2 regions of the Bradyrhizobium sp. SEMIA genome follow, and region 2 is predicted to be linked to the other one. Evidence: predicted binding sites of a transcription regulator. Region 2 holds the regulator's gene; the other holds the start of a gene.
What was found. The regulator LexA, encoded in region 2, represses DNA repair genes until DNA is damaged. The targets are predictions, from matches to a motif close to TGTTCNNNNTGTGTTCNG.

Region 1 (6,641 bases), 2.9 Mb from region 2:
AGAGCACCTCGTTGGTCGCGAGCAGCGGCACCTTTGCTTTTGCGGCGAGATCATCGAGCCGCGCCAGGCGGCGGCGATCGTCGCCGCGATAGACCAGGCTCGCCGCCAGCCACACGCCCTCGGCACCCCTGTCCTTCAGCTTTGCAAGAATATCCAGCGCCTGCGTTTGCTCGAAGCGATGCGGCAGCGTCAGGACCAGGAGCTGCCCTTCGGAAAATTCCAGCAGGTCAGCAAACCTGAGATGGCATTCGCCCTTCTCGATCCGCGTGATGTCGTCGTCGCCGCGCTTGCCCCGGGTGAGGAGCTGGCACAGCCGGCCATAGGCAGCGCGGTCGCGCGGGTACACGAGAATATCAGGCGTGCCGTCGATGAAGACGATGCGCGCGCCAATCAAGAGTTTCGGCTTGTGCAGCACCTTGTCATTGTCGAGCTCCTTGTAGGCACGCACCACGCCGGCGAGCGTGTTGTGATCGGCAATGCCGATCACGGGGATGCCGAGGATGCTGGCCTGATGCACATAGGCGCGCGGATCCGAGCCACCGCGCAGGAAGGAGAAATTGGTGGTGATGCCGATCTCGGCATAGGCTGATGTCGTCATGCAAAGAGACCGTGCACATACCAGTTGGGAGAAACGGGCTCGCCGTCGCCGTCGAACACTTCTCCCTCGTAAAGCCCGTCGCGAAAAATCCAGAAGCGCAGGCCCTCGGCGTCCTCGATGCGGAAATAATCCCGCGTCAGCTGCTTGCCGTCCTGCCGCCACCATTCCATGGCGATGCGCTCGGGCCCTTCCACCCGCACCACCGCATGCAGCGCGCGGCGCCAGGTGAATTGATGCGGCGGGCCGTCGGGCACGGTCGCGAACGGCACCTTAATCGGCTCGGGCTTCTCGAACAGACGCAAGGGGCGTAGCGGCGGCTCGCTCTCGGCGCGCGCCGGCCATTCGGCCTGCATGGCGGCCGCGAGATGATGCTGCGCGGGCGCGGCCAGCACCGCGCATTCGGGAATATGCGTGTCCTGCGGCAGGTGCACGACGACACGCTTCCCCCCGATCCGCGCGGCGATGCGGTCGATCAGCGCGGCAAGCTCGTCATTGTCGTGAACATGGGCGTCGAGATCACGCTGCTCCTGTACCACGATCTCGGTGCGGCTTGCCGACAGGCGCACCATGTCGAAGCCGAAACCGGGATCGAGGGGATCGGCGAGCGCATCGAGGCGCTCGCGGAACAGGCGGTCGACGACCGCGCTTCGCGTCACCGGCCGCCCGGTCTCGACCATGATCGCGCGCACCACGCCGTCGGTGCGGAAGAACGCGGCTTCGAGGCGCCGCGCGCCCTTGCCCTGTTTCTCCATGGAGGCGATCAACGTATCGGCCAGCCGCGACAGCGTCATCGCGATCATGGTGTCGGTTGCGATCGGCTCGGCAAAGCGCTTCTCGACGATGTAGTCGGGCAGCGGCTTGCGCGGATTGATCGGCGCATCACCCTGCCCCAGCGCATGCGCGAGCAGCGTGGAGAACCGGGCACCGAACCGCGCCGTGATCTCGCTCGGCGAACGCGAGGCGACATCGCCGATGGTCTTCAGGCCGGCACGGCGCAGGCCGGTGGTGATGGCTTCGCCCGCGCCGAGCGCGGACACCGGAAACCGGTCGATCGCTACCGCCTCCCCGCCGTCGGCGACGATGATGCCGGACGTTTGCCGCGTCAGCGTGCGCGCGCAGACTGAGGTGCCGGCGATCGCCGCACTGACGGCAAAACCTTGCCGGGCAAGCGCACGGACCAGCGTCTGCAACAGCGCGGCCTCGCCGCCGAACAGATGCGCGCAGCCGGTGATGTCCAGAAACAGCCCATGCGGCGCATCGAGCGCCACCAGCGGCGTGAAGCGGTCGCACCAGTCGGCGATGTCGCTGAGCGTCTTGGCATCGGCCACGACATCGGCGTCGAACACCTTCAAGTCCGGACACATCGCCCGCGCATTGGCGAGCGGCTGACCGATGTACAGGCCGAGGCGCTCGGCAGCCTCGTCGAGCGCATGGATCACCAGCGCATTGTTCTCCTTGATGACGACGATGCTCGGGTCACCCGGCGCGCCGCCGCTCACCTGCAAAAACCGCTGGATCCGGTCGATGGGCAGGCGCGGCAGCCACAGGCTGAGAATGCGTCGACGGTTCACTGAACTGGCACTCATCACAATTCCATTCCATGATCCACCGGCCACACGGGCCATGACGATTGCGCAAGAGTTCGGCATCGAAGCGCGGCGCGCCCCAGGCACTCCATATTGGGCCCGGCGGCGAATGCGCCGCGCGCAGCATCCATCGCGTCTCGGCAGTCGAAGGCAGCGGCTGCGCCGCCATCCGCAGCATCAGACCGGTGACGCCTGAGCCTTGCGCGGCCAGCGTCAGCTTGCGGCTCGCGACGAGATCGAACTGCCTGGCATCGCCCCAGAGCTCGAGCACGACGGCGCCGAGCGCATCGCAGGCGAGCGCGTCGGCCGAGGTGCGCAGCGCGCTCTCGACATCGGCGGCGCGCACCATCACCACGCGGCGCGGATCGAGCCCGAGCTCGGCGAGCCCGCTCATCGACAGCGCGCCGGTCTCAAGTTCCGAAAAATCCTGCCGCACCCACAGCAGCGGCCGCTGCGCCGAGACGCGTCCTGCGAGGCCCATGACAAAACCCGTCGCAACTGTTCCCTGAGACCCAGCGCAAAACACCTCGTGGATCGCCGCGCGCGCGAGCCCGCCCTTCAGCACGGCATCGGCCTCGCCATGGCCGAGCGCGACGCGGTCATACTGATGCACGACCTCCGCCGTCTCGATGCGCTCGATCTGGCCGCGCAAGGTCGCAAGCGCGCTGATGCGTGCGCTGCTCATGCTCGCCGCTCCTTCAGAGGTGATTGCCGGTGGCTCTCAAAAAGAGAACCAGCGGCTGGCTCATTTGTTCATGATATGTTCTAATATAAAGCTAACGGCAGCCGAAGAGTCAATCGAATTGGCGCGCCAAAGATTCATGAGTGGAATCAAAGAGATTCAAGCATGGACGTACAACGCAAACTGGAAATTCTCGCGGATGCCGCCAAGTACGACGCCTCCTGCGCCTCCAGCGGGACCGAGAAGCGGGATTCCAGCGACGGCAAGGGCATGGGCTCGACCGCCCCAGGCATGGGCATCTGCCATTCCTACGCGCCGGATGGACGTTGCATCTCGCTGCTCAAGGTGCTGCTGACCAACGCCTGCAATTACGATTGCCTCTATTGCGTCAACCGCGCCTCCTCGAACGTGCCGCGCGCCCGCTTCACCATCGACGAGGTGGTCAAGCTGACGCTCGACTTCTACCGGCGCAATTACATCGAGGGCCTGTTCCTCTCCTCCGGCATCATCCGCAGCCCTGATTACACGATGGAGCAAGTAGTGAGCGTCGCGCGAAAACTGCGCGAGGAGCATCACTTCCGCGGCTACATCCATCTCAAGACGATTCCCGAGGCCGACGACGCGCTGATCGCGGAGGCCGGCAAATATGCCGACCGTCTCTCCATCAACATCGAGATGCCGCAGGAGACGAGCCTGCAGCAATTCGCGCCGGAGAAGGATGTCCGCGCGATCCGCCGCACCATGGGCCGGCTGCGGCTGAAGCTCGACGAGGCCGAGGAAGACCGCAACACAAAGACCAAAACAAAACCGCAGCGCTTCGCGCCCGCCGGACAAAGCACGCAGATGATCGTCGGCGCCGACAGCGCGAACGACCACACCATTCTCCACACCAGCGCCAATCTCTACGGCGCCTACCGGTTGCGGCGCGTCTACTACTCCGCCTTCAGCCCGATCCCGGACGCCAGCCGCGCTCTGCCTCTGGTACAGCCGCCGCTGCTGCGCGAGCACAGGCTCTACCAGGCCGACTGGCTGATGCGGTTTTACGGCTTCGACGTTGCGGAGATCGTCGACGATAGCGCGATGCTGCCGCTCGACATCGATCCAAAACTCGCTTGGGCACTGCGCCATCGCGACCGCTTCCCGCTCGACGTCAACCGCGCTAGTCGCGAGGAGTTGCTGCGCGTGCCGGGCTTCGGCACCAAGGCGGTCGAACGCATCATCGCGGCGCGTCGCACCACCACGATCCGCCTCTCCGATCTCGCGCGCCTGCACGTGCCCCGCAACAAGGCGCTGCCGTTCATCGTCCTCAGCGATCACCGCCCCTCACCGCATCGCCTCGAAGCGGCCGGACTCATCGAACGGTTCAAGCCGAAGGCAACGCAACTGGGATTTGGCTTCTGATGCAGTACATCATCCTCGACACCGAAACCGATTTCGACGGCTGGCGCAACGCCGCGCGCTCGCTCGTGCTTCATCATGTGGAGCCGACCGATGTCACCTGGGCCGTGCAGGGCGGCGAAGCCGATTTGTTCGCGCCATCCGCGCCGTCTCCGATCCTCGAGGTGAACGACGGCACCTTCAACGTGCCGGCAAAATTCGTCGAGCTCGCGAAAGCAGCAATCCTCCACCGCGATGGTGAGCGATTTGCGATCCTCTATCGCCTGCTCTGGCGCTTGAAGGACAACCACGATCTCATCGAGGTCGCGATCGATCCCGATGTCGCGCTCATCACGGCGATGGCAAGAGCGGTCCATCGCGACGAGCACAAGATGCACGCCTTCGTGCGCTTCCGCGAGATCGGCCGCGAGCGAGCCGCGCATTACGTCGCCTGGTTCGAGCCGGAGCATCACATCGTCGAGCTTGCCGCGCCGTTCTTTGCAAAACGCTTTGCCGACATGCCCTGGTCGATCCTGACGCCGGACCTCTGCGCGCATTGGGACGGCCATACGCTCTCGTTCACGCCGGGCGTGAGCAAGAGCGAGGCGCCGGGCGAAGACCGGCTGGAGGAAACCTGGCGGCGCTACTACGCCAGCATCTTCAATCCGGCGCGGCTCAAGGTGAAGGCGATGCAGACGGAGATGCCGAAGAAATACTGGAGGAACCTGCCCGAGGCTTCGATCATTAAGCCCCTGATCGAGGACGCCGAGCGCATGACCGGCGCCATGATTGCCAATGCCGCAACCGATCCGCACAAGCCTCAGAAGCGGCCGGAGGCTCCGATGAAACGCAAACCTGCTGCCGACGATCTCGAAGCCCTCCGCGAGGAGGCCGCGCATTGCCGCGCCTGCCCTCTCTACAAGGACGCGACGCAGACCGTGTTCGGCGAAGGTCCGAAGTCCGCCAACATCATGCTGGTCGGCGAGCAGCCCGGCGACAAGGAAGACCTCGCCGGCCATCCTTTCGTCGGACCGGCCGGGCAGATGCTCGATCGTGCGCTGGAAGAAGCCGGCGTAGATCGCAAGAAGGTCTACGTCACCAACGCGGTCAAGCACTTCAAATTCGTGCCGCGCGGCAAGATCCGCCTGCATCAGAAGCCGAACACACCTGAGATCCGGGCCTGCCGGCAATGGTACGAGCGGGAAGTTTCGGCAATCCAGCCCGACCTCATCGTCGCGATGGGCGCCACCGCCGCGCAGAGCGTGTTCGGCAAGATCACGCCGATCGGAAAGACCCGCGGCCGGCTCATAGACCTGCCCGACGGGCGCAAGGCGCTGGTGACGGTGCACCCGTCCTATCTGCTGCGGCTGCCCGATCCGGAAGCCAAAGTGCTGGAGTATCAGCGCTTTGTCGAAGACCTGAAGATCGCCGCCGGCCTGCAGAAGAAGGCCCCGCGCGCCGCCTAAATACAGGTGGGAAAGCGACTTTTGGACGCACTTGTCATCCAGCCTTCAAATCCATCGCGGACAATAGCCCTTCAAATTAGTTAAGGGGCGTCCAAAAATGACAGATGTTGCATTCGACCGTGCGGTAGGCGATCCGGCGCCTGTCCAGCCTGCTTCCCGGCCCAATCTCGACAAGGGTTTCAATCCGCTGACGATGATCCTGTTCTTCGGCATCCTCGCCGCAGGCCTGCTGTTCGTCGCCTACAGCATCTATTCCGACGTCGATGCGACCGGCACCAAGGTCACGAGCTACGTTCCCTACATCCTGCTGTTCGTCGCGCTGCTGATCGCGCTCGGCTTCGAATTCGTCAACGGCTTCCATGACACTGCCAACGCGGTGGCGACCGTGATCTACACCCACTCGCTGCCGGCCGAATTCGCGGTGATGTGGTCCGGCCTGTTCAACTTCCTCGGCGTGCTGACGTCGACCGGTGCCGTCGCGTTCGGCATCGTCTCGCTGCTGCCGGTGGAGCTGATCCTGCAGGTCGGCTCCAGCGCCGGCTTCGCGATGGTGTTCGCGCTGCTGATCGCCGCGATCCTCTGGAACCTCGGCACCTGGGCCTTCGGCCTGCCGGCCTCCTCCTCGCACACGCTGATCGGCTCGATCATCGGCGTCGGCGTCGCCAACGCGATCATGCGCGGCCGCGACGGCACCTCGGGCGTGGACTGGGGCAAGGCCACCGAAATCGGCTATGCGCTCCTGCTCTCGCCGCTGGTCGGCTTTGTCTGCGCCGCCGTCCTGTTGCTGCTGCTCAAGATGATCGTCAAGAACCCGGCGCTCTACGCAGCTCCCGAAGGCCACAAGGCCCCGCCGATCTGGATCCGCGGCCTCCTGATCCTGACCTGCACTGGCGTCAGCTTCGCCCACGGCTCGAACGACGGTCAGAAGGGCA
Region 2 (6,641 bases):
AGGCCAAACGCGATATCGTCCAACTTTTCTCTCTCAGCGAACTAGAAGACCTCGCATCAGACCTAGCTCATCTGAACGGGGCTATTTGCGATTTTCATTATCCGAACCCACAGGTTCCGGGTCTCGCATGGCAAGATAAACTCGCCTTACTAGACTTCTTACGGACCAATCATCAGGGTCATCATTCCATGCCTGCCACGACCTGACGCCAGCGTCGATCATGGCTTCCGTGACACCGGGCGCGCCAGCCTCCGGCAAATCACCGGAGACAGCGCCGATTCTATATCCTGTACCGTGTGGTGCCAAGTATATAATCCTCATTCGTCCGCCTGCACGTTCCGGTAGCCTCGGCACCCGTCGCGTATCGCAGGGTGCTAGGGGATGGCGGAGCCGGGCCGGCCGCAGCGTGTCTCGCAAGGGATCGCGGGAACTTGGCCGACGGGCCGAACCGCCTCGGCGGGCGGCTTTGCGCCGGCGGGCTCCGGCCTTTGGCCCGCGATCGTCGAGACGCTGGGCGAATGGGCGCGCGGCGGAGGCGGCGCCGGGCGGCTGGCCGGGCGGCTGTTGCCGTGGGTGCCTGTCGCGTTCGGCGGCGGCATCGCGCTGTACTTCGCGGCCGATCATGAGCCGGTGCTGTGGGTCGTTGCCGCCACCGCGGTCGCGCTCATCTGTGGTGCGGTCCTGTTGCGGCGGAGCCGGTGGTTTGCGCCTGCGCTCCTGATCGCGACGGTCGCGGCCGGCCTGGCCGTGGCGACCTGGAAGACGGCGCGTATCGCGCACACGGTGCTGGCAAAGCCGCTCTATTCGGTCTCGCTGTCGGGCTTCGTCGAGACCGCGACATCCGCGAGCGCACCGACCGTTTTGTCCTTCGTGTCACCGCGATGGAGGCGCAGCGCAGTGATGTAAAACTCGAGCGCGTGCGCTTGTCGGTGCGCAAGGGGACCGCGCCCGAGGTCGGCAGCTTCGTGCAGCTGAAGGCGCGGTTGTTGCCGCCGATCTCGCCGGTGCGACCCGGCAGCTACGATTTCTCGCGCGACATGTTCTTCCAGGGCATCGGCGCCTCCGGCTTCGTGATGGGAGCGATCACGGCGTCCGTGCCACCGGATACCGGTGGCCTGCGGCTGCGCTATGCCGCGTTCATGCAGGGCCTGCGCGATGCGATCGACGCGCGCATCCGCGCGACGCTCGAGGGCGACAATCGCGCCATCGCGACGGCGCTGCTGACCGGTCGGCGCGATGCGATCTCGACGCCCGTCAATGACGCCATGTTCATCTCGGGGCTGGGGCATGTGCTGTCGATCTCCGGCTACCACATGGCGGTCGTCGCCGGCGTCGTGTTCTTCGCCGTGCGCGCGCTGCTGGCCTTGATTCCGCGGCTTGCGGCCGGCTTCGCCATCAAGAAATGGTCGGCGGCCGCGGCACTGGTCGCGGCGGCGTTCTATCTGCTGCTGTCGGGCGCGGAAGTCGCGACGCAAAGATCGTTCTTCATGACGGCGGTGGTGCTGATCGCAGTGATGGTCGACCGCCGCGCCATCACGTTCCGTACGCTGGCCGTGGCAGCGCTGATCGTGCTCGCGGTCGCGCCGGAAGCGCTTGTGCATCCGAGTTTTCAAATGTCCTTCGCCGCGACGCTGGGACTTGTTGCGCTGGTGCAGATCGGCATGCCCAATTTGTTTGCCTCGCCCGAGCATTCCACGACCGCGCGGATCGCGCTGTGGGGCGGGCGCGAGATCGCGATGCTGTTCCTGGCCTCGCTGATCGCGGGGCTTGCGACCACGCCCTACGCCGCCTTCCACTTCCACCGCGTCACGCCGTTCGGCGTGCTCGCCAATCTCGGCGCCATGCCGGTGGTCTCGGCGCTGGTCATGCCGGCCGGGCTGTTGGGCCTGCTTGCGGCACCGTTCGGGCTCGACGGCGTGTTCTGGTGGCTGATGGGGATCGGCATCGACTGGATGATCGCGGTCTCGCGCTGGGTAGCGGGCTTGCCAGGCGCGGTCGGCCGCATCCCGGCCTTCGGCATAGGCCCGCTGATCGCGGCGAGCCTGCGGGGTCATCGTGATGGGTTTGTGCGCACGCCGCTGCGCTGGTCCGGCGCCGTGGTGCTGCTGGCGGCGATCCTCTGGGGCCTCGCGGCGCGCCAGCCCGACATTCTGATTGCCGGGGACGGCCAGAGCGTCGCGGTGCGGGGCAGGGACGGGCGCCTGCATCTGATCAGGGCCAGCAAGGACGGTTTTCTGCTCAAGGAGTGGCTCGCCGCCGACGCCGATGCGCGCGAGGCCGGCAGTGCCGCATTGGCTGACGGCGGGTCATGCGACGAGGCCGGCTGCGTCACGCCGCTCGCCGACGGGCGGCTGGTGGCGCTGTCCCTTCGGATCGACGCGCTGGCGGATGATTGCAGTCGCGCTGCACTGGTGGTGACGGCAAGGCCCGCGCCGCCGGATTGCGCGGCGATGGTGGTCGACCGGCAGCGTCTTGCCGCACAAGGAGCGCTCGCCCTGACACATCGCGGCGACGGCTTCGCGGTCCAGGCAGTGAAGGCGAGGGGCACGGACCGTCCATGGTCGCCGGCGATCGCGAGCGAGGCTGATTTCGGGACGAGCCTTGCGCCGCAGGCGGCGACGCTCCGCAACCGGGACGCAACGCCGTCCGAGGCCGACTTGCAGGCCGATGACTGAGCAGATCGGCTACAAGTACCAGGCCAGCACGGCGTCGAGTCCCGCACCTCCGATCACCGGTAGCGCCACCATCCGGCTCAGTCCGGCTGTTTGGGCCTCGGAGCCGGAGATCGAGCCGTCATGCGCGAGATCGTCATTGAGCGCGGGCATGCCTGTGGCCCAGGCGCCGCCGATGCTGCCCTCGCTCCTGGCGATGGATTTGTTCGCATAGAGCGCGGTGAGGTCGGTCTGCGCGCCACAGTCGCCGGCGTGGAAGACCAGCGCCGAACGAATCTCGTTCGGCACCCAGATCTCGAAGCGCCGCGCAATCGGCGTTGCCTGCGCGGAGAGGAATGTCAGAACCCAGGTCTTCTCAGTGCCGGCTCGGTAGGGGATGCCGACGCCGAGGTTGATCCCGACTTCGGCCGCGTCCTCCCAGCGCAGAAAGCTCTTGGCGTTGTGCAGGTCCTTGATGATCAGCGGCAGGCCCGCTTTCCAGGTGCGTCCGGGCAGGCCGAAGCCGCGCGGAAACCTGGTGTGGCGGGAGTTGAACTCGAACATGTCGGCGGTGCCATAGTAGCCGTCGACGAGCCTCATCTCGTGGGACGTATCGGCGTCGTTGTGCCAGAGCTCGATGGCGCCGACATGCGCCTCGTCGTCGCCGCAGAACAGCACCATCACCGCTTGCAGGAATTCGCCTGCAAAGACCGGCACCGCGACGCCGCAGGTGAGACCGGCTGCAAGGGCTTGGTCGGTCCGTTTGAAATAGGAGTTGGCGAATTTGGTGAGGATCACCGGGTGGCCGGACGCCCAGGCCTTGCCGGGGAGCCCCTCGTCATATCCGAAGTGCAGATCTTCGCTCACAGCCCTGAACGCGGACAGCCCTTCGCCGTAGAGGCCGCCGCCGAATTCCAGACGCATGCGCGTCCTGTCGGGCACCCAGAGTTCAACGACACGAATGAAGGTTTTCATCGAGTCCGTCCGCCGTCCCAAGCCGGAACAGCATCGGCCATTTGCCTGTGAAACGGACGTTCAAAATTCAGGCAGCGCCGCGCAAACTTCGTGCGACGGGAAGGTGGGATATCGAGAGACACAAACAACACCACGTCGCCGGCCGCGGCCGGCGATGGCGATCTCAATTCCGGGCTCCGACCTGGCGGCCGGGGATATCTGCTTCAACCGATCGGCAGACGCGGCGTCGTCGGGCGGTTCTCGGCACTGACCTGCGGCTTGTGCTCGCGCTCGCCGAGCGGCTGGGTCACGGGCAGTTGCAGCACGGTTGCCTGCTGGCCTTCGACGAGCTGAGTCACCAGCACGTATTTGCCGTCGGGGAATTCGATCGCGTCATGATGGCGATCGGGAATGTGCGGATCAATCTTGCCGAACTTGCCGACACGCGAGTTGACGGTGCGCGTCCAGATCCAGCGATTGTCGTAGCGGACGTTGTCGGCGAAGGCGAGCTCCGTTCCCGGCAGCAGGCAGACCGCGACGGTCGGATCGGCCGCGGAGGCAAAGCCGCGCGTCGAGGTGCCGCGGAACGTTGTCGTCACGATCGTCTCGCCGACCTCGGCAGGGCGCGATGCGACGGCATGCAGGCTGTAGTCACACATCGTGGGTGCTCCTCATGCGGAGATAGCAACCCGCGCCTCTGTCTTACGAGGCGCAGGCCTCTATCAGAGTGGAAGCATCATAGCGTCTGCCCGGTTATAGGCAAATCTGCGGCTCGCTGCCGCAGCGTGCGATCACATTATCTTTCCCGAATCCCCCGGGAACAAAGCCTGCTTTCGTGCATTCGGTGGGCGTATCAGTGGCCAGCTCAGCGGCCAGCCGGCGCCGACCAACCGGAGTATGGCCAGACCGGTTGCGATGGTTGCGTGAGCGCATTGCGCGCGTTGCGGACTTGCTCGCTCATTGCCGTTTCCTTGGCCGTCTCCTTGGCCACGTTCTTACGGGCATGGCGGTGCGATGGTGCGGCAACGGCTTGCGATGCTGATGCTGCGATCAGCGCCGCTGCTACTGTGCTCAGGATGATCTTGCGCATGGCATCTCCTCGAACCGAAAGCCTTTCCGAAGCGGTGCTGCTTCGTGCGGCGTGGCGAGGATGTAGCGCCGGAGGAGGGGCCGGATAATCTGCGCGAAACCAGAAAGACTATCCAGCGCGAGCGGACAATCATCCGCTCCGATCTCTAGTCGGCGATGCCGATCGAAGCGCGCGGACAGCGCGCCTAGTACTTGCGGTATCAGTACTTCCGATAAAGCCCGATCAGCTTGCCCTGAATCTTGACCCGGTTCGGCGGAAGGATGCGCACCTCATAGGCCGCATTGGCGGGCTCGAGCGCGATCGAGGCGCCGCGGCGGCGGAAGCGCTTCAAGGTCGCTTCCTCGTCGTCGATCAGCGCCACCACGATGTCGCCGGTGTCGGCGCTCTCGTTGCGCTGGATCAGCGCCATGTCGCCGTCGAGGATGCCGGCTTCCACCATGGAATCGCCGCGCACTTCGAGCGCGTAGTGCTCGCCCGAGCCGAGCATATCGGGCGGGACGCTGATGGTGTGGCTGCGGGTCTGCAACGCCTCGATCGGCGTGCCGGCCGCGATCCGGCCCATCACCGGCACCGCGACGGGACGCTCGCCCTCGTCCGCAGGCGGGCTGGAGGTCGTGCGGACCTTGCCGAGATTGCCCTCGATGACGCTCGGCGTGAAGCCGCGGCGATTGCCGGCGGCCGCCTGCAGCTCGGGCAGCTTGATCACCTCGATGGCGCGGGCGCGGTTGGGCAGGCGGCGGATGAAGCCGCGCTCCTCGAGCGCGGTGATCAGGCGATGGATGCCTGATTTCGAGCGCAGATCGAGCGCGTCCTTCATCTCGTCGAAGGAGGGCGGTACGCCGCTTTCCTTCAGTCGCTCGCTGATGAACCGCAGGAGCTCGTACTGTTTGCGCGTTAACATCTCGACCAAAATCCCCCGGTTGATGTCGTTCGATTCCGAGACGCTGAATTCAGCGATAAGCCGCTGCATGCTCGAAACAAATCATGAACGGACACTATATGTTCGATACATGTTCCGCAACTGCTTAATTTACCGTGAACGCGACAAAGTTCGCGTCACGCGTGTGGCCAGCGCGTTCAGACCGGCAGGCGCAGCACCTCGCAAGGTGTGCCGGCTTCGGCCTTCGGCGCGAACGGCGCGCGCACGAGAAGTGCCTGTGCCGCAGCGAGATTCGCAAGCAGCGAGGAATCCTGGTGATTGACGGGAAGGGCGATCAGCGTGCCGTCGTCGCGCGTCTCCAGGCGTGCGCGCAGATAATCTTCGCGCTGGTCGTTGGCGCCGACGTCGCGGCCCAGCACCGCGCGCTCGCGGCGATGGTGAATCACGGAGCGGCCCGACAGCGCCCGAATCAGCGGCACCATGAACAGGAAGGCGCACACATAGGATGACACGGGATTGCCGGGCAGGCCGATCACGCGCATCGCCGCCAACCTTCCATGCATCATCGGCTTGCCGGGCCGCATCGCGATCTTCCAGAACGTCATCGCGGTGCCCTCGGCCTTCAGCGCCTGCTGGACCAGATCGTGGTCGCCGACCGAGGCGCCGCCGGTGGTGATCAGGATGTCGGCGCCGCTCGCGCGGGCGCGGCGTATGCCCGCGGTGGTGGCGTCCAGGGTATCGGCGGCAACACCGAGATCGACGGTATCGGCGCCCTCGCTGCGGGCGAGCGCGTGCAGGGCATAGCCGTTGGAATAGACGATCTGGCCGGGGCCAGGCGTGGTGCCCGGCATCACCAGCTCGTCGCCGGTGGCGAGAATCGCGACCTTCGGGCGGCGGTGGACGGGTAGAAACGGGTGATTCATGCCGGCGGCGAGCGCGAGGTCGCGCTCCGTCAGCCGGATGCCCTTGCGCAGCAGCACGTCGCCCTCGCTGAAATCGACACCGGCGGGGCGGATGTGTCGTCCCGTCACGGCCGCTTCCTTGATCGTGATGCGCCTGCCGTCCG

Region 1: a site for LexA is predicted at 2,935-2,952, ahead of FOM02_RS24975 (putative DNA modification/repair radical SAM protein). Genes of this name have one in related genera too.

What each region holds. Positions count from the first base shown of each region.
Region 1 covers NZ_CP046601.1:5,125,978-5,132,618, reverse strand. Annotated here, with positions in the region: gene FOM02_RS24990 (error-prone DNA polymerase) at 1-598, opposite strand, end outside; gene FOM02_RS24985 (Y-family DNA polymerase) at 595-2,184, opposite strand; gene FOM02_RS24980 (ImuA family protein) at 2,075-2,869, opposite strand; gene FOM02_RS24975 (putative DNA modification/repair radical SAM protein) at 3,032-4,267, shown strand; gene FOM02_RS24970 (UdgX family uracil-DNA binding protein) at 4,267-5,709, shown strand; gene FOM02_RS24965 (inorganic phosphate transporter) at 5,807-6,641, shown strand, end outside.
Region 2 covers NZ_CP046601.1:2,269,422-2,276,062, forward strand. Annotated here, with positions in the region: gene FOM02_RS10970 (hypothetical protein) at 1-206, shown strand, start outside; partial or broken gene FOM02_RS10975 (ComEC/Rec2 family competence protein) at 382-2,675, shown strand; gene FOM02_RS10980 (GAF domain-containing protein) at 2,685-3,626, opposite strand; gene FOM02_RS10985 (hypothetical protein) at 3,830-4,264, opposite strand; gene FOM02_RS10990 (hypothetical protein) at 4,471-4,695, opposite strand; gene lexA (transcriptional repressor LexA) at 4,895-5,596, opposite strand; gene glp (gephyrin-like molybdotransferase Glp) at 5,773-6,641, opposite strand, start outside.